Regions from separate parts of the Dysosmobacter welbionis genome, predicted to be linked through region 1. Evidence: a T-box and tRNA genes for the amino acid it is inferred to sense, from the RefSeq annotation. Region 1 holds a T-box; the other holds one or more tRNA genes.
The links. A T-box is a leader RNA that pairs with one kind of tRNA and senses whether it is charged. The one in region 1 lies ahead of tyrS (tyrosine--tRNA ligase), so its partner is inferred to be a tRNA-Tyr.

Region 1 (11,274 bases):
GTCTCTCCCCACAGCAGATAGTCCGCTTGAGACAGATCCACAGGCCGGGCGAAGAAGCCGCTCTGCTCCATCCAGCCGCTGCCGCCCTTGCTGAAGCTGCTGGCAACCTCCACCTGCGTCCCATCTTTCAAAACCAGCAGCAGTTCTGTGTCGGGGATAGCTATATCTGAGAATTCCACTACCTCTCCGCTGTCAGCCGTCACAAGCGCCACGGCGTCTCTGCCGTTTTCTGCCGCCGCGGCCTGGACGGCGTTCTCATCGTAGTGATAGCTCCACTGGAGCCCCAGAGGAGAGACCTTCAGACGATCCATGGTCAAGGTGCCGCAGGGCGCCTGTGCCGTGACACCGGCGACATCCACCGCCAGCAGGCTATCTTCCGCCAGACCACCGGAGAGCACGAAGTCAAAATCGCCGGAGAAGATCTCCGTATAGGCCTTCCCATCCGTCTGCTTCCACAGCCCTGGTATGTGGAGGACCTTTCCCTCCAGGTCTCCGTCCGCCAGAATGGAGAGTACCACTGTCAGCGTGTTGTCCGCAGGATCCGGGTCCTCCAGCCAAGTGAACTCCGTGGAATAAGAGATCGCCGGGTCCCCGCCGTCCGGCTCCCGCAGCTCAAGCCACTCGCCGTTCAAAATATCATCGCCGAAGAGCTGGTAGGTTTCATTTTCACCGTCCAAGGGTGGCAGGACCGTGCCCTCTGGGGCCTGAATCTCCAGCATCAGGTAGAATACCCCATCCATGCCGAAGGCCGCCATAGGTGTCATCATGGCTCCGCCTGCGGAGACCGCACCCGACAGGCCGCCGCTGAGGGTGTCCACCACCGCCTGCTCCCCCGGGTCCAGTCTGCCGAAAAAGCTGTCCCATAGCGACGCAGTAACAGCCGCCGCCGTGCCCACCAACAGCACTGCTGCCAGTACCGCCGCCATCCCCCGTTTCATCCACAAGCTCCGGTGCTGGACCGGCGGTCCGGCCTGCTCCGCCATCAGGGCGTCCGTCAGGGCGGACCTCCCCGCTTCCGTGAACTGTACCTGGTCCAACTCACTCTGATAAGCATTCCTATCCATAAGCGCCTCCCAGCATGTTCCGCAATTTTGCCTTGCCCCGGTAGAGATACGTGCTGACCTGACTGGCCGTGCAGCCCATCAACGTCCCGATCTCCGCCGGCTCGTATCCCTCGTAATACCGCAGGTACACCGCCTGGCGGTATCGCTCCGGCAGGGCCTGCACCGCCGCCAGCACAGGCCTCTCCCCCGGCTCCGGCAGATGGACCGCCGCGTGGGCCGCCGCCTCCAACGGCAGGCGCCGCCGGACCCAGGCGGATTTCTTCCAGTCCTTGCAGCAGTTGACGGCCACCCGGACCACCCAGGCCCGCTCCAGCCGCTCCTCCGCAAAGCGGCGGGGACTGGTCAGCAGCTTCAAAAGCACCGTCTGACAGATGTCCTGGGCGTCGTGGACGCTGCCCGTCCAGGTCCAGGCGATCCGCAGCACGGTGTCCGACCACCGCTCTACCAGTTCCTCCGCTTCCGGGCGGGTATATGTGATTTGTTCCGTACAATCAACTCCTTTGCCGGCGCCGTTCTGCTGATAAAACGAATGATGAGGCTGCCATCTGACAGGGACATACAAAAAGCCCGCCGGGAATATCCCGGCGGGCTGACCGAATGTCCGCTTACTGCTCTTCCAGCACGGCCTTGTGATAGACCTTCTTGCCCTTTTTGATGACCGCGCCCTCGCCGCAGCAGTCCTTGCAGCTGAACCTGGCCTCAATATCGGCCACCTTCTGGCCGCAGACCGTGACGCCGCCCTGCTGCACCAGCCGCCGGGCCTCGCCCTTGGAGGCAGCCAGGCCGCACTTTACCAGCAGGGTCAGAATGTCGATCTCTCCCTCGGCGGTGAAATCCTCCCGGCAGAGCTTGGTGCAGGGCATGTTGGCGCTGTCCCCGCCGCCGCCGAACAGGGCGCGGGCGGCCTCCTGGGCCTTGGCGGCCTCTTCCTCGCCGTGAACCAGCTTGGTCAGCTCGAAGGCCAGGATCTCCTTAGCGGTGTTCAGCTGACTGCCCTGCCAGGTATCCATCTCGTCGATCTGCTCCAGCGGCAGGAAGGTCAGCATCCGGATGCACTTGAGCACATCGGCATCTCCCACGTTCCGCCAGTACTGGTAGAAGTCGTAGGGAGAGGTCTTGTTGGGGTCCAGCCACACGGCGCCGCTGGCGGTCTTGCCCATCTTCTTGCCCTCGGAGTTCATCAGCAGCGTGATGGTCATGGCATAGGCGTCCTTGCCCAGCTTGCGCCGGATCAGCTCCGTGCCGCCCAGCATATTGCTCCACTGGTCGTCGCCGCCGAACTGCATGTTGCAGCCCACCGTCTGGAACATGTGGTAGAAATCATAGGACTGCATAATCATATAGTTAAATTCCAGGAAGCTCAGGCCCTTTTCCATCCGCTGCTTGTAGCACTCGGCCCGCAGCATGTTGTTGACGGAGAAGCAGGCGCCCACCTCCCGCAGCAGCTCGATATAGTTCAGCTTCAGCAGCCAGTCGGCGTTGTTCAGCATCAGGGCCTTGCCCTCGCCGAACTCGATAAACCGCTCCATCTGCTTCTTGAAGCAGTCGCAGTTGTGCTGGATGGTCTCCGGCGTCATCATGGAACGCATGTCCGTCCGGCCGGAGGGGTCGCCGATATAGCCGGTGCCGCCGCCGATCAGGGCGATAGGGCGGTTGCCCGCCATCTGCAGCCGCTTCATCAGGCACAGGGCCATGAAGTGGCCCACGTGCAGGCTGTCCGCCGTGGGGTCAAAGCCGATATAGAACGTGGCCTTGCCGTTGTTCACCAGCTCCCGGATCTCCTCCTCGTCCGTCACCTGGGCGATGAGCCCCCGGGCCTTCAGTTCCTCGTAGATCTGCATGATTTGTCTCTCCTTTTGTCCGTTTGTGAAATCTGGGACAGGTATCAAAAACGCCCTCTGTCCCCCAGGGGACAGAGGGCGAGAAGTTCTCGCGGTACCACCTCTGTTCGCGCCGCCCTCGCGGGCAGACGCCTCAGGCCGTGCGAACACACGGCGGCGCTGTAACGGGCGCTCCCGGAGCACGCCTACTGGGCCGAAGGCCGTTTGGGTGCCAGCTCCGCGGTGTATTCGCCGGGCCCTGCCCGCCTCTTTCCACCAGACCAGAGGCTCTCTTGGGGGCGGTCTTCCCGGGTACTGCTCCGCTTCATCACTGTAAGAGGTATTCTAGCCGATTTTTTACAGCTTGTCAACGGGTGGACGGCCTTTCTTTTTGCGGAAGAAATCGTATACACCCTTCTGGCAGTCGTCCTCATCCGCCTGTTCCAGCATCTGGCGGAGACGGCTCTCCGCCTCCTGAAGCGGGGCGCAGGCGCAGGGTGTCCGCCGCAGGATCTCCAGGACCTCATACATCTCGCCGCCGAGCCGCAGATAGAGGTACTTGTACCGGATGTTCTCCTCCGCTTTCTCCTTATAGAACTCCGCTTCCCGCCTGTATGCCTCCGCCGTCTCCAGATCGTCCATTCTGACACCTCCTTAAATTTTGTGTCTATATTCTAGTACGCTTTTTACATAGTAACTCGTTTTGTACTTAAAATCAACTTATATTCTACTGAAATGGAGTTTACTATGAAAAAGCCACGGGACAGTCATCTTGGATTTCGCATGGATAAGGAGACACATGACAAGCTGTTTTATATCGCGGAATATGAAGGACGAACAGGCAGCGGGCAGATTCTTTACCTGATCCGCCGCTGTATCACGGAGTTCGAGCAGGTCCACGGCAAAATCAATCTGGAGGAAGAACTCCGGGACTGAAGGAGCCCCCTCCCGGTCCGGCGCGGTTTTCTGCGCCGGGCTTGATTTTCGCGCCCGCGGCCGCTATGATAGGATACAGATATTTTTCAGAAGTGAGGTGCCCTATGCCCCAGGATCCCAGACAGCGGGACGGCTGCCAATTCACCGCACAGAACATCACAGCGGCCCAGGAGAAGAATCCCTTTGCCAAGATCTCCGACATCGTCTATGAACTGCTGGAGAAGGCCATCTTCTCCTCCGCCATCCCGCCGGGGAGCAAGCTGAACATCTCCAAGCTGGCGGAGCAGATGGGGGTCAGCACCTCCCCGGTGACCCGGGCGGTGGAGCGGCTGGAGGAAAACGGCCTGGTGACCGCCGTCCGCAGCAGCGACAGCAAATACCGCAGCTACTTCGTCTTTGACCTCAGCAGCGAGTCCCTGGAGGACCTGTTCGTGGCCCGGCGGGCCATCGAAGGAGAGGCGGCCTTCCTCTGCGCACAGAAGCGGACTCTGATTGACCTGCCCAGGCTCCAGAAGCTGGCGGACCAGTTCCAGTCCGCCTGGCAGGACTTTGCGAAGGATCTGGATACCGCCCCCACCGCCTCCGAGCGGGCCAAGATCGACCTGGAGTTCCACCACCAGCTGGTGCTGACCACAGAGAACGAGTATCTCATCGACATGTTCGAAACCCTCCAGGGCACCCTTCACTACCTGTCTATCCGCTCCTGCGAGTTCGTTGCCACGGAACAGAAAAAGGACAATCTGATCGTCATGGGCTCCCAGCACGTGGCTATCTGCTCCGCCATCGGCCTGGGGCTGCCGGAGCTGGCTCGCTCCGCCATGGAGCGGCACATCGATTTCTGCTGCAGCCGCTGCCTCATCAACCGCACCTTTCACGCCGCCGGATCCCGCTGACGGCGGAACGAAAGCGCCCCAGGGCAAAGCCCTGGGGCGCTTTCGTTTATAGGAGTGTCGATTTCAGCAAAGTTATTTCTGGGCCGCCAGCTTCTCGTACTGGGCGTACCGGGCGGCGCACTGCTCCTCCGCCTCGGCGAAGAGCTGCTCGGCGATCTGAGGGAAGGTGCGGGTCAGGCCGGAGAACCGGACCTCGCCCATCATGAACTCCCGCAGCTTGCCGTTGGGGGCCTTGCTGTCCAGCTGGAAGGGGTTCTTCCCCTCCGCCGCCAGCTCAGGGCTGTACCGGAACAGGGGCCAGTAGCCGCACTCCACCGCCAGCTTCTGCTCCGCCTGGCTCACCTTCATGCTCTTGGCGATGCCGTGGTTGATGCAGGGGGCGTAAGCGATGACGAGGGACGGGCCCTTGTGGGCCTCGGCCTCCTTCAGGGCCTTCACCACGTGGGCGGGGTTGGCGCCCATGGACACCTGGGCCACATAGACATGGCCGTAGTTCATGGCAATCATGCCCAGGTCCTTCTTGGGGGTCTTTTTGCCGCTGGCGGCGAACTGAGCCACCGCACCGATGGGCGTGGCCTTGGAGGCTTGGCCGCCGGTATTGGCGTACAGCTCGTTGTCCACCACCAGGATGTTCACGTCGATGCCGGAGGCCAGCACGTGGTCCAAGCCGCCGTAGCCGATGTCATAGGCCCAGCCGTCGCCGCCGTACATCCACATGGTCTTTTTCACCAGCTGGTCGGCGTTGTCCCGCAGGAACCGCACGTCGGCGCTGGAGTCGGCGGTCTGGTTCAGGGCGGCGATCAGGGCGTCGGACACGGCCCGGGTCTTGTCGCCGTCGTCGCCGTCTTGCAGCCAGCTCTCCAGGGCGGCCTTCAGGGCAGCGTCGGAGGTGGTGTCCAGGGCGGCCTTGGCGTGGGTCTTGACCTGGTTGCGCTGCTGGTCCACGGACAGGCACATGCCCAGGGAGTATTCGGCGTTGTTCTCGAAGAGGGAGTTGGACAGGGCCGGGCCGTGACCGGCGGAGTCCTTCACCATGGGAATGGAGGGCACGGACAGGAACATGGCCTGGGCGCAGCCGGTGGCGTTGGCGATGTACATCCGCTCGCCGAACAGTTGGGTCATCAACTTCATGTAGGGGGTCTCGCCGCAGCCGGCGCAAGCGCCGGAAAACTCCATCAGCGGCCGCTGGAACTGGCTGCCCCGGACGGTGAACTTGTCCAGAGGATTGGCCTTCTCGGAGAGGGACAGGCAGTGATTCCAGTTGTCCTGCTCCGGCATCTGGGACTCCAGCGGCTTCATCACCAGGGCCTTCTCCCTGGCGGGGCACACGTCGGCGCAGCTGCCGCAGCCCTGGCAGTCCAGGGGATCCACCTGGATGCGGAAGGTATAATTCTCCATCCCCCTGCCGTTGGCCTTGTGGGTGATGCAGCCGGCCGGGGCCTGCTCCGCCTCCTCCTTGGTAAACAGGAAGGGCCGGATGGCGGCGTGGGGGCACACCAGAGAGCACTGGTTGCAGCCGATGCAGTTGTCCGGCAGCCACTGGGGCACATCCACGGCGATGCCGCGCTTTTCGTACTTGGAGGTCTCCACCTCCGTCACGCCGTCGGCAAAGCTGAGGAACTTGCTGACAGGGATCTTGTCGCCGGCCTGGGCGTTAACGGGGATCAGCACGTCCCGGACGTAGTCCGGCACACCTGCGGTCTCAGTCTGCTCCAGGGGCTCGTCGGGCAGGTCCTTCCAGCTGTCGGGCACTCGGATCTCCTCCACGGACTGGAGGCCCCGGTCCACAGCGGCGTAGTTCATGTTCAGGACCTTGTCGCCCTTCTTGAAGTAGCTGTGGGTGATGGCGTCCTTCATGTACTGGACGGCCTCATCCACCGGCAGCACGCCGGAGAGCTTGAAGAACGCCGCCTGGAGGACCGTGTTGGTCCGGTTGCCCAGACCCAGCTCCTGGGCGATGGACACGGCGTCGATGGTATAGAACTTCACATGGTTCCGGGCCAGCGTCCGCTTCACGTGGTTGGGCAGATTCCGCTCCAGCTCCTCCCCCTTCCACAGGGTGTTCAGCAGGAAGGTGCCGCCGGGCTTCACCTCGTGGACGATGTCATAGGAGTGGATGTAACTCTGCTTGTGGCAGGCCACGAAGTCCGCCTGGGTGACGTAGTAGGCAGAGCGGATGGACTCCTTACCGAAGCGCAGGTGGCTTTTGGTGACGCCGCCGGACTTCTTGGAGTCATATTCAAAATACGCCTGGACGTACTGGGGCGTGTTGTCGCCGATGATCTTGATGGAGTTCTTGTTGGCGCCCACGGTGCCGTCGGAGCCCAGGCCCCAGAACTTGCACTCGATGGTGGAGCCGCCGGCGGTGCTGATGTGTTCCCCCACGTCCAGAGAGCGGCGGGTCACATCGTCCACGATGCCCACGGTGAAGTGGTTTTTCTGCTCGCCGGCCATGTTGTCGTACACAGCCTTCATCTGGGCGGGGGTGGTGTCCTTGGAGCTGAGGCCGTACCGGCCGGCCAGCACCTTGATCCCGCTGCGCCCGGCTTCCGCCAGGGCGGTGCACACATCCTCATACAGGGGCTCGCCGATGGCGCCGGGCTCCTTGGTCCGGTCCAGGACGGAGACGGTCTGGACGGTATCCGGCAGCTTGGCCAGGAAGTGGGACACGGAGAAGGGGCGGTACAGATGGACCTGGATTATGCCCACCTTTTCGCCCTGGGCGTTCAGGTAGTCGATGACCTCCCCCAGGGTGCCGCAGACGCTGCCCATGGCGATGACCACCCGGTCCGCGTCCGGCGAGCCGTAGTAGTTGAACAGCTGGTAGTCCCGCCCCGTCAGGTCGCTGACGGCCTTCATGTATTCCTCCACGATGGCGGGCAGGCGGTCATAGGCGCCGTTGCAGGCCTCCCGGTGCTGGAAGAAGGTGTCCGGGTTCTGGACGGTGTTGCGGACCGTGGGATGCTCGCTGTTCAGGGCCCGGGCCTTGAAGCGGCGGACGGCGTCCCAGTCCACCAGGCGGCTCATGTCGTCGTAGTCCAGCACCTCGATCTTCTGGATCTCATGGGAGGTGCGGAAGCCCTCAAAGAAGTGCTGGAAGGGGATGCTGCCCTTGATGGCGGCGAGATGGGCTACGGCGCCCAGGTCCATGCACTCCTGCACGCTGGAGGAGGCCAGCTGGGCGAAGCCCGTCTGGCGGCAGCCCATGACGTCAGAGTGGTCGCCGAAGATGGACAGGCCGTGGGTGGACACCGTCCGGGCGGAGACATGCATGACACCGGGCAGCATGGAGCCCGCGATCCGGTACATGGGCGGGATCATCAGCAGCAGGCCCTGGGAGGCGGTATAGGTGGTGGCCAGGGATCCGGTCTCCAGCGCGCCGTGCATGGCGCCGCAGGCGCCGGACTCGGCCTGGAGCTCCATCAGCTTCACAGGCTGGCCGAAGATATTCTTCATGCCGGCGGCGGCCCACTCATCCACGTGGTCTGCCATGGGGCTGGAGGGCGTGATGGGGTAGATCGTCGCCACTTCCGTGAACGCGTAGGAGATATAGGCGGCTGCCTCGTTGCCGTCCATGGTCTTGAATTTCTTGAGGCTCATGCAGTCTCGCTCCTTTTTTCCATCCTCTCGGGGAGGACAGCGTGATTTCCTTTCCTACTTTACCGCAGGGGGATGCCTCCTGTCCAAATCCATGGAATTTATGAAAAATCCCGCGGATTTTCCACGGATGCGGACGGCAATCTCCCCAGTTTTCCCAGGAGTTTTTGTGCCCGGCCGCGCTTTTGCGTCCAGGCCGGGCATGTGCCTGCCGCTGTTTTCCGGCTTTTTCCGGCATGGTTCGGCCCGGCGCGGGACAAGCTAGGGCGGAGGTGATCTAAATGCATGATGACAGCCGCAAGGTAGAGCTCCCCCGGCGGAGAAAGCAGGAGAAGCCCATCCCCAGCGTCTATCCGGTGCTGGACACCGATCTGGCCCGGGACAACGTGGAAAACGACATTCCGGCGGCAGACCTGGAGGACCTGTGAGGACTCCGGACTTCTTCCCCACAGCTGGGAGGTGAAGCGAATGGCAAGCATTTCCGTCTCCCTGGACCGGAACGCGGACCGGCATGACGTGAAGCTGCTGAAGCGGGAGCTGGACACCCTGCCGGGCGTCACCTCCGTCAGTGTCAGCAGCGGCGGACAGCTGGCGGTGGACTACGACGCCACAGGCGTCCGGCAGGCGGACATTCTGGAAAAGATCCAGGCGCTGGGCTACCACGTCCGGCAGGAACACGCATAACAAAACCGGGAACCGGCCAAAAAGCCGGCTCCCGGTTTGTTTATGTTCCGTTGGCGGACTCCCGGGGCCTGGAAGAAACTCCTCCCCCGCCGCCTCCATAGCCAGACTCCCCGCGGAGAGCTCCGTGAGGCGGGGAACGAACTGTTCCGCCCCGCCCGCCGGGAACGCCGCCCGCAGGCGGATGTCCGCGCCGTACGCCGTGTCCCGCACCACGCCGCCGCAGGCGGTGATCTCCAGCTTCACCCGCTCGAAGAGGGGATATGTGCAGGGCACGTCCCACAGCGTCCACAGGCTCATGGTGCTGATGCCCACGGCGTCCAGGGCTTCCTTGGCTCCCTTGGTATAGGCCCGGGTCAGTCCCCCGGCCCCCAGCAGCACGCCGCCGAAGTACCTCGTCACCACGCAGCATACGTTGGTGACGCTCTCCCGCTGGAACACGTTCAGCATGGGCTGGCCCGCCGTGCCCTGGGGCTCCCCGTCGTCGGAGTAGCGGACCACGCCGCCCTCCTGCAGCAGATAGCACCAGCAGTTGTGGCGGGCGTCGTAGTAGCGCTTCTTCATCTCCTCGATGCGCTCCCGGGCCTCTGCCTCGGTCTCCACCCGCCAGATGTGGCTGATGAAGCGGGATCGCTTCTCCGTGAACGCGCTCTCCCCGTTTTCAAAGGGCACCCGATAGGTGGTCATGGCCGTCCTCCCTGTCTGCTCCGCGCTCATTTCCACACGTCCCGCCGGTCCGTCCGGCCCGCCAGATAGTCCATGGACACGCCGAAGTGGTCCGCCAGGGCGCACAGATTATGGAAACTAGGCAAATTATTTCCAGACTCAAATTTCTGGTAATGCCGTTCTCCAATTCCAATGGCCGTGGCAACCTGGGCCTGGGTTTCTCCGCGCTCTTTTCGGAGCGATCGCAATTTTTCCTGAAATTCCATGCGTCCCCCTTGACACGCCAAATTTTAGGTATTATACTAAACTTAGAAACACGCCATTTTTTATGTTATTCGAGGTGATTTTTAGGATGACAGATTTTATGAAATGGCTCTATCCCCGGTATATCCGCCCTTATGTGGAGGCGGCGCCCCAGGAAGAATATGAGATGTGGCTGTCCCTGATGGAGAGCGACTTGGAATATCAATTCCGGGAGGAATTCGACAAGACCCTGGAATTCACCGCCATCCACGCCTTCCTGCTGGGCCTGCGCACCGGGGCGGGCCTGGGGGCGCTCATTCCACAAGGAACGGCGCCATCTGCCCCAGGACCTTCGGCGTGCACACCGCCGTGACCGCGATGGTCTCCCCGTACTCCACGTTCTCCACCTTGGCCTCCCGGTACAGCTGGTCCAGCAGGCCGCCCTTGTCGTAGGGGATGTGCAGCACACAGCGGCGGCTGCCGCTGTCCAGGCGTTCCCCGATCATCTCCAACAGCTTGTCCACACCCTCGCCGGTCTTGGCGGAGAGGGAGCAGATGTCCGCCCCGTGGGGCATGATCTCTCCGGCGGGCAGCCGGTCGGACTTGTTGAACACGTCGATCCGGGGCAGCTCTCCGGCCCCCAGCTCCCGGATCAGGTTCTCCACCACCGCCGCCTGCTGCTGCCACTCCGGGTTGGACACGTCGATGACGTGGAGCAGCAGATCTGCGTACTCCAACTCCTCCAGCGTGGCCTTGAATGCCTCCACCAGCTGGTGGGGCAGCTTGCGGATGAACCCCACCGTGTCGGAGATCACCACGTCCAGCGTGTCGCTGACCGTGAGAAGGCGGCTGGTGGTGTCCAGCGTGTCGAACAGCCGGTTGTTGGCGGGGATGCCCGCCCCGGTCAGGTGGTTCAGCAGCGTGGACTTGCCCGCGTTGGTATAGCCCACAATGGCCACCACCGGGATTTCGTTCTTCTGCCGCCGCTGCCGCTGGGTGGAGCGCACCCGGCGGACCTCCTCCAGGTCCTCCCGGAGCTTGTCGATCTTCCGGCGGATGTGGCGGCGGTCCGTCTCCAGCTGGGTTTCGCCGGGGCCCTTGGAGCCGATGGGCCCCTTGCCGCTGGTGCCCGCCTGTCGCTCCAGATGGGTCCACATGCCGGTCAGCCGGGGCAGCAGATACTGGTACTGGGCCAGCTCCACCTGGAGCCGCCCTTCCTTGGTCTTGGCCCGCTGGGCGAAGATGTCCAGGATCAATCCGCACCGGTCCAGCACCTGAACGCCCAGCAGCTCCGTCAGCACCCGCATCTGGGAGGGGGACAGATCGTTGTCGAAGATCACCATGGTGGCGCCGGTGTTCTCGCAGTAGAGCTGC
Region 2 (10,980 bases), 1.1 Mb from region 1:
CTAAATTTTTTCTGACTGTGGCTGGCCGTGTGGTCAGGGGCGCAGCAAGGTTACATAACTCTCGAGTAAATTGCATAAAAAGTTACGAAAAAGCACCGTTTTCATCAGAAAACGGTGCTTTTTGTGGTGGACGATACAGGACTCGAACCTGTGACCCCCTGCACGTCAAGCAGGTGCTCTAGCCAGCTGAGCTAATCGTCCAAAACGGAACGTATATAGGATACACGAAAACGCACCTTTTGTCAACACTTTTCTTGCGCGATCCTGTTTTTTTTGTTATACTGCTGACAGCACTATGACAGGAGGATCACTATGAATCGTGTGGCATTGGTCACTGGGGCTTCCCGGGGGATCGGGAGAGCGATTGCGGCAGAGCTGGCGGAGGCGGGACATGCTGTCTGTATCAATTACCTGACGCACCGGCAGGAGGCGGAGACGCTGGCAGAAAAAATCCGGAACCATGGTGGAAATGCCATTGCAGTTCAGGCGGATGTGGCGGACCGGGCGGCTGTGGAGACGATGGTTCGCACTGCGGAAGCGGAGCTGGGACCCGTGAGCCTGCTGGTGAACAACGCCGGCATTGCGGGGCAGATCCAATTTCAGGATATCACAGATGCCCAGTGGAATCGCTATCTGGGCGTGAACCTGGGCGGCGCCCGGAACACCATCCAGGCAGTACTGCCCCACATGCTCCATGAGAAGGCGGGCTGCATCGTCAACATCTCATCCATCTGGGGACTGCGGGGAGCCTCCTGCGAGGTGGCGTATGCCTGCACCAAAGCCGCTCTCGTGGGGCTGACCCGGTCCCTGGCGCTGGAGCTGGCGCCCTCCCACATCCGGGTCAACTGCGTGGCTCCCGGCGTCATCAACACCGACATGGTTCAGGTTCTGGGACAGGAGACCCTGCGGGATCTGGCGGAGCAGACGCCTCTGGGACGGCTGGGGACGCCGGAGGACGTGGCCCACGCCGTTGCCTTTCTGGCCTCCGACAAGGCATCCTTCCTCACGGGGCAAATCCTCGCCGCCGACGGCGGGTTCATCGTTTGAAGACTGCCGAACAAGAGAGCCGGGCGCCGCATAGGCGGCGCCCGGCTCTCCGTTACGTCCGCCCCGGCAGCGGCAGCGCGTGGAGGATCACCCGGCCGAAGCAGGCGAGCGTCCGGCCGCTGCCGGCGGTGAGTACCACGTCCGCATCGGCCCGCGCCCGGTTTAGGGAGAAAAGATACACCGTTCCGGCGGGATCCTTGTAATACTGCTTGCAGAAGATATCCCCGTCCACGCAGAAGATCCCCACGTCCCCGGCCTTCAGGGGATCGCGATTCACATAGACCACGGAGCCGTCCGGGATGTAGGGGACCATGGAGTCCCCCTGGATACGCACAGCAAACTCTGCGGCCTGAGGCACGCCGTCTGTGACCTGGAGGTAGTCGAAATCCTCGCCGAACACTGGCGCCGCATAACCGGCCGCCGCAGGGGTCCGGTACAGGGGAATGACCCGGGGCTCCTGCTCCGGGGCTGCGGATTCCTGCTGACAGGCCCGCAGCGCCTCCACCATCGTCTGGACGCTCTCCCGCCCCAGGGGAGAGAGGGAGCGATACTGCTCCAGCAGCTGCCGCTCCCGCTCAGTCAGGACGTCCGCGCCGCGGCGAAAGCTGTCCTGAAACAAGGTGTTGGGGTCCGTCTCCAGACAGTCGAACAGCCGGAGCATCATCTCCTCCTTAGGGAAGCTGACACCGGTCTCGTAGTTGCTGACAGTGGACGGTGTGACGCCCAGCCGATCCGCCAGCTGGGGGCGGGAGAGAGCCAGCTCCTCCCGACGGGCTTTGATCCGGTCTCCAAATGCCATGGATCCCATCCTTTCCGATGTTCTTGACAGTATCCTATCGGATTTCAAGGAAGCTGTCAATCCAATTTTACAAGAAACTTGTAAAATTATACTTGACTTTCAAAAAAACTTGTGCTACTGTATAGCTGTAAACAAGATACTTGTAAAATAAATAAAAATTTACAAGTATCTTGTTTATCAAAATGAAAAAAGCGCCCGCGATTGCAGGCACCTTTTTGGTGGGGGAAGGTGGATTCGAACCACCGAAGCCGAAGGCAACAGATTTACAGTCTGCCCCATTTGACCGCTCTGGAATTCCCCCATATTAAAACTGGAGCTGGTGGACGGATTCGAACCCCCGACCTGCTGATTACAAATCAGCTGCTCTACCAGCTGAGCTACACCAGCAGTTCCAACAGCAGAATTTATCTTACCAGATAAGCGCCTGTTTGTCAACAGAAAATTTTTGCTTTTCCACCCGTTTTTTTCATTTTGCCGGCGGGGCACATGAGACTTGCCGGGATCTGTATACAGGAAAGGAGCATCGCATTTGGAAACAAAGGAACATACCCGCCGACGGCGGACGCTGCGCTGCTCGCTCTGCGGGCTGGAGATCACAGAGGGAGAGGACTACTGGTACTGCAACGGCAGCAGCGTATGTGGGGCCTGCCTCCCGGTGTTCGCCCGGGCGGAGCTGGCTCCCTTCCGCCAGGTGCGGGGAAGGGAGGCGGCGCCATGACGCTGCTGGAGATGTCCGCCCTCTACGCGGAGAGCGCGGCCGCCCTGCGGCGGCGGATCGGCGAGCTGCGGCAGGCGGCGCGGGAGCTGAAGGACGAGGAGGACCGCCGCCTTCTGCGGCGGCGGATCACAGAGCTGACGCCGCTGCTGCAGGAGACCCGGGAGCTGGCGGCGCTGACGGCCCATTATTACGACAGGAGCTATCACAGACATGAGAGATACACGCTTTGACGCCCGCAGCAGCGAGTGGATCGGGGACATGACCGTCTGGCTGCGGGACCATGCGGAGGATAACAGTGAGCAGCTGGAGCGGCTGCGGCGCGGCCTGCGCCGGGCCCGGGAGCAGGAGCTGACGCCCCGGCAGCGGGAGATGGTGTTCCTCTATTACGACCGGGGACTGAAAATGTCCCAGATTGCTCAAAAGCTGGGGGTGAACCGCTCCACCGTCTCCCGCACGGTGAAGCGGGCTAAACAGCGGCTGTACCGCTGCCTGCGGTACGCCCTGTAATTTTCCCTCTTGAGGTTTTGCGGGATACACCGTATAATCGGTATCAAAGAGGGACCATGGATATCCGCAGAAGGGAGCTGCACTCCCAAGGGAGGTTTTACCCATGCTGTACACTACCCTGCACAACCGAATCCTGCGGCTGGTGCTCGCCGTGCTGGGCGAGCTGATCGCGGCCGCGGCGCTGAATCTCTTCATTGTCCCCCTGAGCCTGTACACCGGCGGCCTGCTGGGCTTCTGCCAACTGGTGCGAACGCTGCTGCAGGACTTCCTGGGCGTGAGCTTCGGGGCCTACGACATCGCAGGCGTCCTCTATTTTCTGCTGAACATCCCGCTGCTCATGATCGGGTATCGGAACCTGGGCAGGGGACTGGCGGTGCGGACCATCATCTGTACGGTATCCTACTCTGTTTTTTACAGCATCATTCCCATTCCCACGCAGCCCATTGTGGACGATTATCTGACGGCCTGCCTGCTGGGCGGCATCCTCACCGGGATCGGCAGCGGAATCGTCCTCACCTGCGGCGGCAGCGGCGGCGGACTGGACGTGCTGGGACTCATCATGAGCAAGCGGGACAGTGCTTTTACGGTGGGTAAATTTGCGCTGGGCTTCAATGCCCTGCTTTATACGGCCATCCTGATCCTGTTTGACCCGGAGGTCGCCATTTACTCCGTGATTTACAACTTCGCAAACTCCATGATCCTGGACAGGATGCACCAGCAGAATGTTACCGTTCAGGCTCTGATTTTCACGCGGGAGGACGAGAGCGTCCTGGCGGACTTCATTATCAAACAGCTGGGGCGGAGCGTGACCTACTGGGACGGCGTGGGCGCCTACACCAAGGACGATGTCCGTGTGTTGTGCGTGTGCCTCTCCAAATATGAGATCGAGGAGCTGCTCCACATGGTGCACTCTGTGGACCCCCACGCGTTTTTGACTGTGCAGGAGGGCGTCCGGGTATTCGGCAACTTTCCGCGGAAGCTGGGATGAGGAGAGGAGGATCGCCATGAACGGACCCATTGCTGTATTGGCCGGCACACCGGTGGACACCCGGATGGGCGTGGCATATCTGGAGGAACGGGGGCTGCCGGGCGTGCCGTTTCCCCTCTCCCGGGGACCCAGGGAGCAGACTGCCTTTCAGCACGCCCCGGCAGCGGACAAGCGCCGCCAGGCCCTGGCGGTGCTGAGGGGCGCCATGGCCCAGGGCTGTCGGCGGGCTTTCGTCTACTGCAACTCCCTGTCTGCGGCAGTGGATTTCCCGGGGCTTGCGGAGGAGACGGGGATGCGGATCGTGACGCCGCTGGACGTGTACCGGCGGCTGGCGCTCCGCTACCGGGCGCTGGGAGTCATCGCCGCCAACGCCCAGGGACTCTCCGGCATCGAGAAGGTATTGCTGGAGGCCAATCCCGCCCTGGATCTGCTGGGGGCCTGTGCGCTGCCGGTGGTGCTGGCCGTGGAGGCGGGGATGCCGCCGGAGGAGCTGGTGGAACGCTACCGTCTGGCGGCGCTGGCAGCGTGGTTTGCCGACGGCGGGATGGAGGCGCTGGTGCTGGGCTGCACGCACTTCCCCTATTTTAAGGAGGCCCTGGCGGCCCGGACAAGGCTGCCGCTGGTGGACCCGGCGGAGGAGATGCTCCGCCTGCTGACCCAATGAAGAAAGCGGACCGTGGTTTTCCACGGTCCGCTCTATTTGGCGTGGGAAAGATCACCGACGGCGCCGGGAGCGGTGCGCCGGCCGGGGTCTGCGGGGAGCGCGGCGGCGCTTTGCCAGCCGCTCCCGGCGGCGGTCCAGGGCCGTGGTGCAGCGGTCAAAGCACCACTCCAGGCCCATCTGGATGGGCACCACCAGCAGCACCAGCACGATCAGCACCAGCCAGGCTGCAAAGGACAGGGAGGAGAGAGAGAAGAACGCCCCATAGAACACCACCGCCACGAACATGGCCGCACTCATGGCCACCAGCAGCACCAGCCGCTTGGCATCCAGGGGTCGGGCAGCGTAGTAGATCACCATGAGACCGTTTACCGCCATCAGGATCACGCAGATGGTGGAGAGCTCTGCCAGCGTCAGGTCGAAGGTGTAGACGAACAGCTCCGCAAAGAGGATGACGAAGATGGCTGTGAGACCGCCGGGAAAAGCCCGCCGCAGCACATTGTGGAGGAACTTGCCCTTCACCAGGTCGTGGTTGGGCTCCAGCGCCAGGAAGAAGGAGGGCACGCCGATGGTCAGGGCGGAGATCAGCGTCAGCTGGATGGGAACAAAGGGATAGGGGAAGGCGGCGAACAGGGTGATGAGGGCCAGAAAGAAGGACAGAATGTTCTTCACCAGGTACAATGCCGAGGCCCGCTGGATATTGTTGATGACCCGGCGGCCCTCCGCCACCACCTTGGGCATGGCGGCAAAGTCACTGTCCAGCAGCACCAGCTGGGCCACCTGGCAGGCGGCATCCGCGCCGGAGGCCATGGCCACGCCGCAGTCGGCGTCCTTCAATGCCAGCACGTCATTCACACCGTCGCCGGTCATGGCCACCGTGTGGCCCTGGCTCTGGAGGGCCCGGACGATCTTCCGCTTCTGGTTGGGGACCACTCGGCCAAACACAGTGTACTCCCGCACGGCCGCGGCGATGTCTTGATCCGTCTGGAGCTCCCGGGCGTCCACCCACTGCTCTGCGTTCCGGATGCCTGCCTGGGCCGCCACAGCGGAGACGGTCACCGGGTTGTCGCCGGAGATGACCTTCACATCCACGCCCTGGGTGTGGAAGTAATCGAAGACTTTGGGAGCGTTGGGGCGGATGGGATTCTCCAGCACCAGCAGGGCCAGGGGGATCACCACGCCGTGGAGGCGCCCGATCTCCGCCCCGTCGCACTGGGCCAGCAGCAGTACCCGGCAGCCCTGGGCGGCGTAGGGGGCAGTACGCTTTTCCAGGGCGGCGAAGTCCTGCCCCAGGATATACTCCGGTGCGCCCACCACATAAGCCCCCCGGTCCAGGAAATTCACGGCGCTCCACTTGGTGGCGGAGGTGAAGGGCACGGCTCCCCGGTCCGGCCAGCCGGGCCCCCGGGGAAACTTGTCCGCGATGGCCTTCGCCGTGTCGTTATCCGGATCCAGCACCCGGTAAAAGGCACCCAGAATGTCGGTGATGTCCGTGTCGGAACAGGACTCCGGGTCCAGGGGCACCACCTCCCGCACCTGCATTTGAGGACTGGTGACGGTGCCGGTCTTGTCCACGCACAGCACGTCCACCCGGGCCAGGGTCTCGATGGCGTTCATCTCGTGGATCAGCGTCCGATTCTGGGCCAGCCGCACCACGCTGACCGCCAGGGCCACGGAAGTCAGCAGGAACAGCCCCTCCGGGATCATGCCGATCAGGGCCGCCACCGTGCTGACCACGGACTGCTGCAGGCCCAGATCCTGATTGATGAACTGGTTGTAGAACAACGCTGCGCCGATGGGAATCAACACGATGCCGATGAAGCGGATCAGGCTGTCCAGGGAGCGCATCATCTCGCTTTTGCCGGGGCCGTCATCTTTCTTGGCCGCCAGCGTCAGCTTGGAGGCGTAGGAGTCTGCTCCCACCTGGTCCATCCGGGCCCGGCACTTGCCGGAGATGACGAAGCTGCCGGACAGCAGCTGGTCCCCAGGCTCCTTGGTGACGGCGTCCGCCTCGCCGGTGATGAGGGCCTCGTTCACCTGCACCTGCCCGGTGAGGACCGGTCCGTCCGCAGGGATCTGGCAGCCGGCGGTGAGCTCTACTACGTCCTCCCGCACCAGCTGGTCCACCGGCAGCTCCCGGACCTTTCCGTCCCGAATGATCCGCACCTTCGCGGCGGAGAGGAGGGACAGCTTCTCAATGGTGCGTTTGGAGCGCAGCTGCTGGACGATGCCGATGACGGCATTGGCTGCCACGATGAGGAGGAAGGTCATGTCCTTCCAGTCCCCTACCAGCAGCAGGCACACCGCCAGAACCACGAAAATCAGGTTGAAGTAGGTGAAGATATTCTCCCGGATGATCTGCTTATCGCTTTTGGTGGGAGACTCCACCGGGCGGTTGTCCCAGCCGGCCTCCGCCAGGGCCTGAGCCTGGGCGGAGGAGAGGCCGCTGTCCGCCTTGGGGGCACAGCGGGGCATCTCCTGGCGGCCAGCGGCCGCGGCCTCCGCGGGGGCCGCTTTCCGGTGCGGTTTCACGGACACTCCTCCTTCGACAAAATTTGATTCATTATAGCAATTTTCGGAAGATTTGTATAGAGATGAATTGAAAACTTTCCGTGCCGCAGCAGGCGGAGGAACGCCTTGCTGCCCGCGGAGAGAATATGGATATCCTTTGTATAAAGACAAACTGTAAAAACGATGTCATTGAATGAAAAACATTGGAGGAGTTGTGCATTGTATTCTGCCGGGCACGCCGATATAATGAAGCATAAGAAAGACGTGGGAGGGGAGTCCATGCTGACTTTGGATATGGTCCGGGAGGCCCAGGAGGCCCTGCGGGGCATCGCCCGGCGGACACCGCTGGACAGGGCCCCGAAATTTGGGGAGAACGTGTACATCAAGGCGGAAAACCTGCAGCTGACCGGGGCCTTCAAGCTCCGGGGCGCCTACAACAAGATCCGCAGCCTGACGCCGGAGGAGGCGGCCCGGGGCGTCATCGCCTGCTCTGCGGGGAACCACGCCCAGGGCATTGCCCTGTCCGCATCCCGGCTGGGGATCAAGGCGGTGATCTGCATGCCCGCCGGGGCGCCCATCAGCAAGGTGGAGGCCACCCGTGGCTACGGCGCAGAGGTGGTGCTGGTGCCCGGCGTCTATGACGACGCGGCGGCGGAGGCGGAGCGGCTGACGAAGGAGCAGGGCTACACCTTCGCCCACCCTTTCAACGACCCGCTGGTGATCGCCGGCCAGGGCACCATCGGCCTGGAGATCCTGGAGCAGCTGCCGGACGTGGAGCAGATCGTGGTGCCCATCGGGGGCGGCGGCCTCATCGGCGGCATCGCCTTTGCGGTGAAGCAGCTGAAGCCGGACTGCCGGATCGTGGGCGTCCAGGCGGCGGGCGCGGCGTCCATGTACCTGTCCCGCCACGCCGGGGGCCCCACGGAGCTGCGGAGCGTGTCCACCATTGCGGACGGCATCGCGGTGAAGAAGCCAGGTGATCTGACCTTTGCCCTGTGCCAGCAGTATGTGGATGAGGTGGTCACTGTCAGCGAGGACGAGATCGCCTCCGCCATCCTGGCGCTGATGGAGGGGCAGAAGACCGTGGCGGAGGGCGCCGGCGCCGTGCCGGTGGCGGCGGTGATGTTTGGCAAGGTGGACACGTCGGAGAAGAAAACCGTGTGCGTGGTCTCCGGCGGCAATGTGGACGTGACCACGCTGTCCCGGATCATCACCAAGGGCCTGTCCAAGGCCGGGCGGATCGCAGAGATCAGCACGAAGGTGGCGGATAAGCCCGGCAGCCTGCTGCAGCTTTTGAAGGTGGTGGCGGACAGCGGCGCCAACATCCTCAGCATCAACCATGCCCGGGAGGATCAGCATTCCGACGTGGGAGCCTGCATGGTCTCCATGGTGCTGGAGACCCGGGACGCCGCCCATGTGGAGCAGATCCGACGGGAGCTGACGGCCATGGGCTATGAGCTGGAAAAGGAGTAAAAAGGCGGGCATCCAAAGGATGCCCGCTTTCTTTTCCCTCAATTCCCGGTCTCCAGAGAGATCTGATTGAACATGGTCAGGATATCGTCCATAGAGGTGGCCCGCTTTTCCGCTCCGGCCCGGTCCAGCACCACCCGGCCCCGGTTCATCATCAGGATCCGGTCTCCATACTCCACCGCGTAGCGGAGGTTATGGGTGACCATCATGGCCGTCAAATGCTTTTCACGGATGACTCTGTCCGTCAGGGCCATGATGACCTCAGCGGTCTTGGGGTCCAGGGCCGCCGTGTGCTCGTCCAGAATCAGGAATTTCAGGGGCGTCATGGTGGCCATCAGCAGCGCCACCGCCTGCCGCTGGCCGCCGGAGAGAGCCCCCATCCGCACATCCAGCTTATCCTCCAGTCCCAGGCCCAGGGAGGCCAGCTGCTGGCGATAGAAGTCGATACGCTTTTTATTGACGCCCCGGCCCAGGCCGTAGGACCCGCCCTTGTTATCCGCCAGGGACAGATTTTCCAGCATGGTGAGGTTGGGGCAGGTGCCGGCGGCGGGGTCCTGGTAGACCCGGCCCATGGTGGCGTACCGCTGGTAGTCCTTCAGCTTGGAGATGCTCCGGCTGCCCACCAACACGTCACCGCCCTCGATGGGGATAGAGCCGCAGATGATGTTCAGCAGGGAGGTCTTGCCGCTGCCATTGCTGCCCACGATGGCCACGAACTGGCCCTCCTCCACTGTCAGGGAGAAGTGCTCGAACAGCCGCTGCTCCGTCAGGGTGCCGGGGTTGTAGATCTTCGTGATGTCCCGTACTTCAAGCATGGATGATCGCCTCCCCCTTCCGGCCGGACAGCACCAGCACCAGCAGGAACAGTGCAGCCGTAATCAGCTTCATCATATTGGTGGGCAGTCCCAGGCTCATGGCTACCTGGATGCACAGCTTGTAGAGCACACTGCCCAGCACTACCGCCGTGGTGCCCTGGGGGGAACCCAGGAAGCGGAGGGGCCCGGACTTCCGCAGTCCCCGGGCCAGCCGGGTGCCGGTGTAGAAGTGTATGATGGACACACCGATAATCACCGCCGCCAGGCCGTACACCAGCTGGCCGGTACCCATGGTGGCGGAGAAGCTGCGGGTTTCGTGGCAGACGATGCAGCCGCCGAAGGCCACCAGGGCGTTGGAGATCACCAGCCCCAGGATCTTTACTGTGCCTCGGTCCTTGGCCAAGGTGGTCACCAGGGTGGCGTTGTCGCCCACAGCCCGCAGCAGCAGGCCGGACTTCGTGTGGAAATAGGCGTCCAGCAGCAGCTTGATGACGATGACCAGCGCCAGGGACACAATCAGCTTCCGCCCGGAGAGGGAGAGATCCCCAAACAGGGCCATCACCGGGGCAGAGGTGAAAATGGTGTCCGTACCCCGGTCGATGGTCAGGTTGGACCCGGCGATCTGCAGGTTCACAGAGAACAGGGCGGTCATGGTGATGATGCCCGCCAGCAGGTTCCGCACCTTCAGCTTCACGTGGACCAGACCGGTGAAAAGTCCCGCCAGACCGCCCACTATCAGGGAGGCGGGCAGGGTCAGCCAGGGATCGACGCCCTTGGTCATCAGCACCGCCGTGACAGCGGCCCCCAGGGGAAACGTGCCATCCACCCCCAGATCCGGAAAGTCCAGAATGGAATAGGTGATATACACGCCGTAGGAGATCAGGGCGTAGATCAGCCCCTGGATCAGAGTGCTGGTCAGCAGTTCCATCACATCCATGAGATGAGAAGCCTCCTTGTGAAAAGATCAGATCACGGTGCTGCAGAGGGTGCCGATGCCCTCGATGGCGCATTCCACCGTGTCGCCGGACTGGAGGAATCTGGGCGGATCGAAGCCCATGCCCACTCCCGCCGGGGTGCCGGTGGCGATGATGGTGCCCGGCAGCAGCGTCATTCCCCCGGTCAGCTCCTCCAGGATCTGCCCGATGGAGGTAATCAGCAGAGCGGTATTGGACTTCTGCCGCAGCTCGCCGTTGACCCGGCTGGTGATCTCCAGCGCCGGGGGATAGGCGATCTCGTCGGCGGTGACCAGTACGGGGCCCATGGGCGTGAAGCCGTCCAGACTCTTGCCGAAATACCACTGCTTATGGCCCGTCTGCAGGTCCCGGGCGGATACGTCGTTGAGGACGGTGTAGCCGAAGATGCAGTCTGCCGCATCGACGGCTTTCACGTCCCGGGCGGCTTTGCCCAGCACCACCGCCAGCTCCGCCTCATAGTCCAGCCGGTCCGTAAGGCCCGCGTGACGGG

Region 2: it has a tRNA-Tyr gene. The T-box ahead of tyrS (tyrosine--tRNA ligase) is inferred to sense a tRNA for this amino acid. The anticodon was not compared.

Annotation. Positions count from the first base shown of each region.
Region 1 covers NZ_CP034413.3:117,313-128,586, forward strand. The annotation lists gene EIO64_RS00660 (hypothetical protein) at 1-1,064, opposite strand, end outside; gene EIO64_RS00665 (RNA polymerase sigma factor) at 1,057-1,488, opposite strand; gene tyrS (tyrosine--tRNA ligase) at 1,670-2,905, opposite strand; T-box leader at 2,977-3,222, opposite strand; gene EIO64_RS00675 (hypothetical protein) at 3,242-3,526, opposite strand; gene EIO64_RS00680 (hypothetical protein) at 3,668-3,820, shown strand; gene EIO64_RS00685 (GntR family transcriptional regulator) at 3,925-4,713, shown strand; gene nifJ (pyruvate:ferredoxin (flavodoxin) oxidoreductase) at 4,786-8,313, opposite strand; gene EIO64_RS00695 (YigZ family protein) at 8,572-9,678, opposite strand; gene EIO64_RS00700 (helix-turn-helix domain-containing protein) at 9,705-9,923, opposite strand; gene EIO64_RS00705 (hypothetical protein) at 10,022-10,273, shown strand; gene hflX (GTPase HflX) at 10,215-11,274, opposite strand, start outside.
Region 2 covers NZ_CP034413.3:1,266,204-1,277,183, reverse strand. The annotation lists tRNA gene EIO64_RS06825 (tRNA-Val) at 125-201, opposite strand; gene ymfI (elongation factor P 5-aminopentanone reductase) at 313-1,047, shown strand; gene EIO64_RS06815 (XRE family transcriptional regulator) at 1,100-1,846, opposite strand; tRNA gene EIO64_RS06810 (tRNA-Tyr) at 2,063-2,147, opposite strand; tRNA gene EIO64_RS06805 (tRNA-Thr) at 2,158-2,233, opposite strand; gene EIO64_RS06800 (hypothetical protein) at 2,376-2,564, shown strand; gene EIO64_RS06795 (hypothetical protein) at 2,561-2,794, shown strand; gene EIO64_RS06790 (sigma-70 family RNA polymerase sigma factor) at 2,775-3,071, shown strand; gene EIO64_RS06785 (YitT family protein) at 3,175-4,059, shown strand; gene EIO64_RS06780 (aspartate/glutamate racemase family protein) at 4,076-4,723, shown strand; gene EIO64_RS06775 (cation-translocating P-type ATPase) at 4,775-7,252, opposite strand; gene ilvA (threonine ammonia-lyase) at 7,511-8,704, shown strand; gene EIO64_RS06765 (ABC transporter ATP-binding protein) at 8,743-9,516, opposite strand; gene EIO64_RS06760 (ABC transporter permease) at 9,509-10,453, opposite strand; gene EIO64_RS06755 (fumarylacetoacetate hydrolase family protein) at 10,481-10,980, opposite strand, start outside.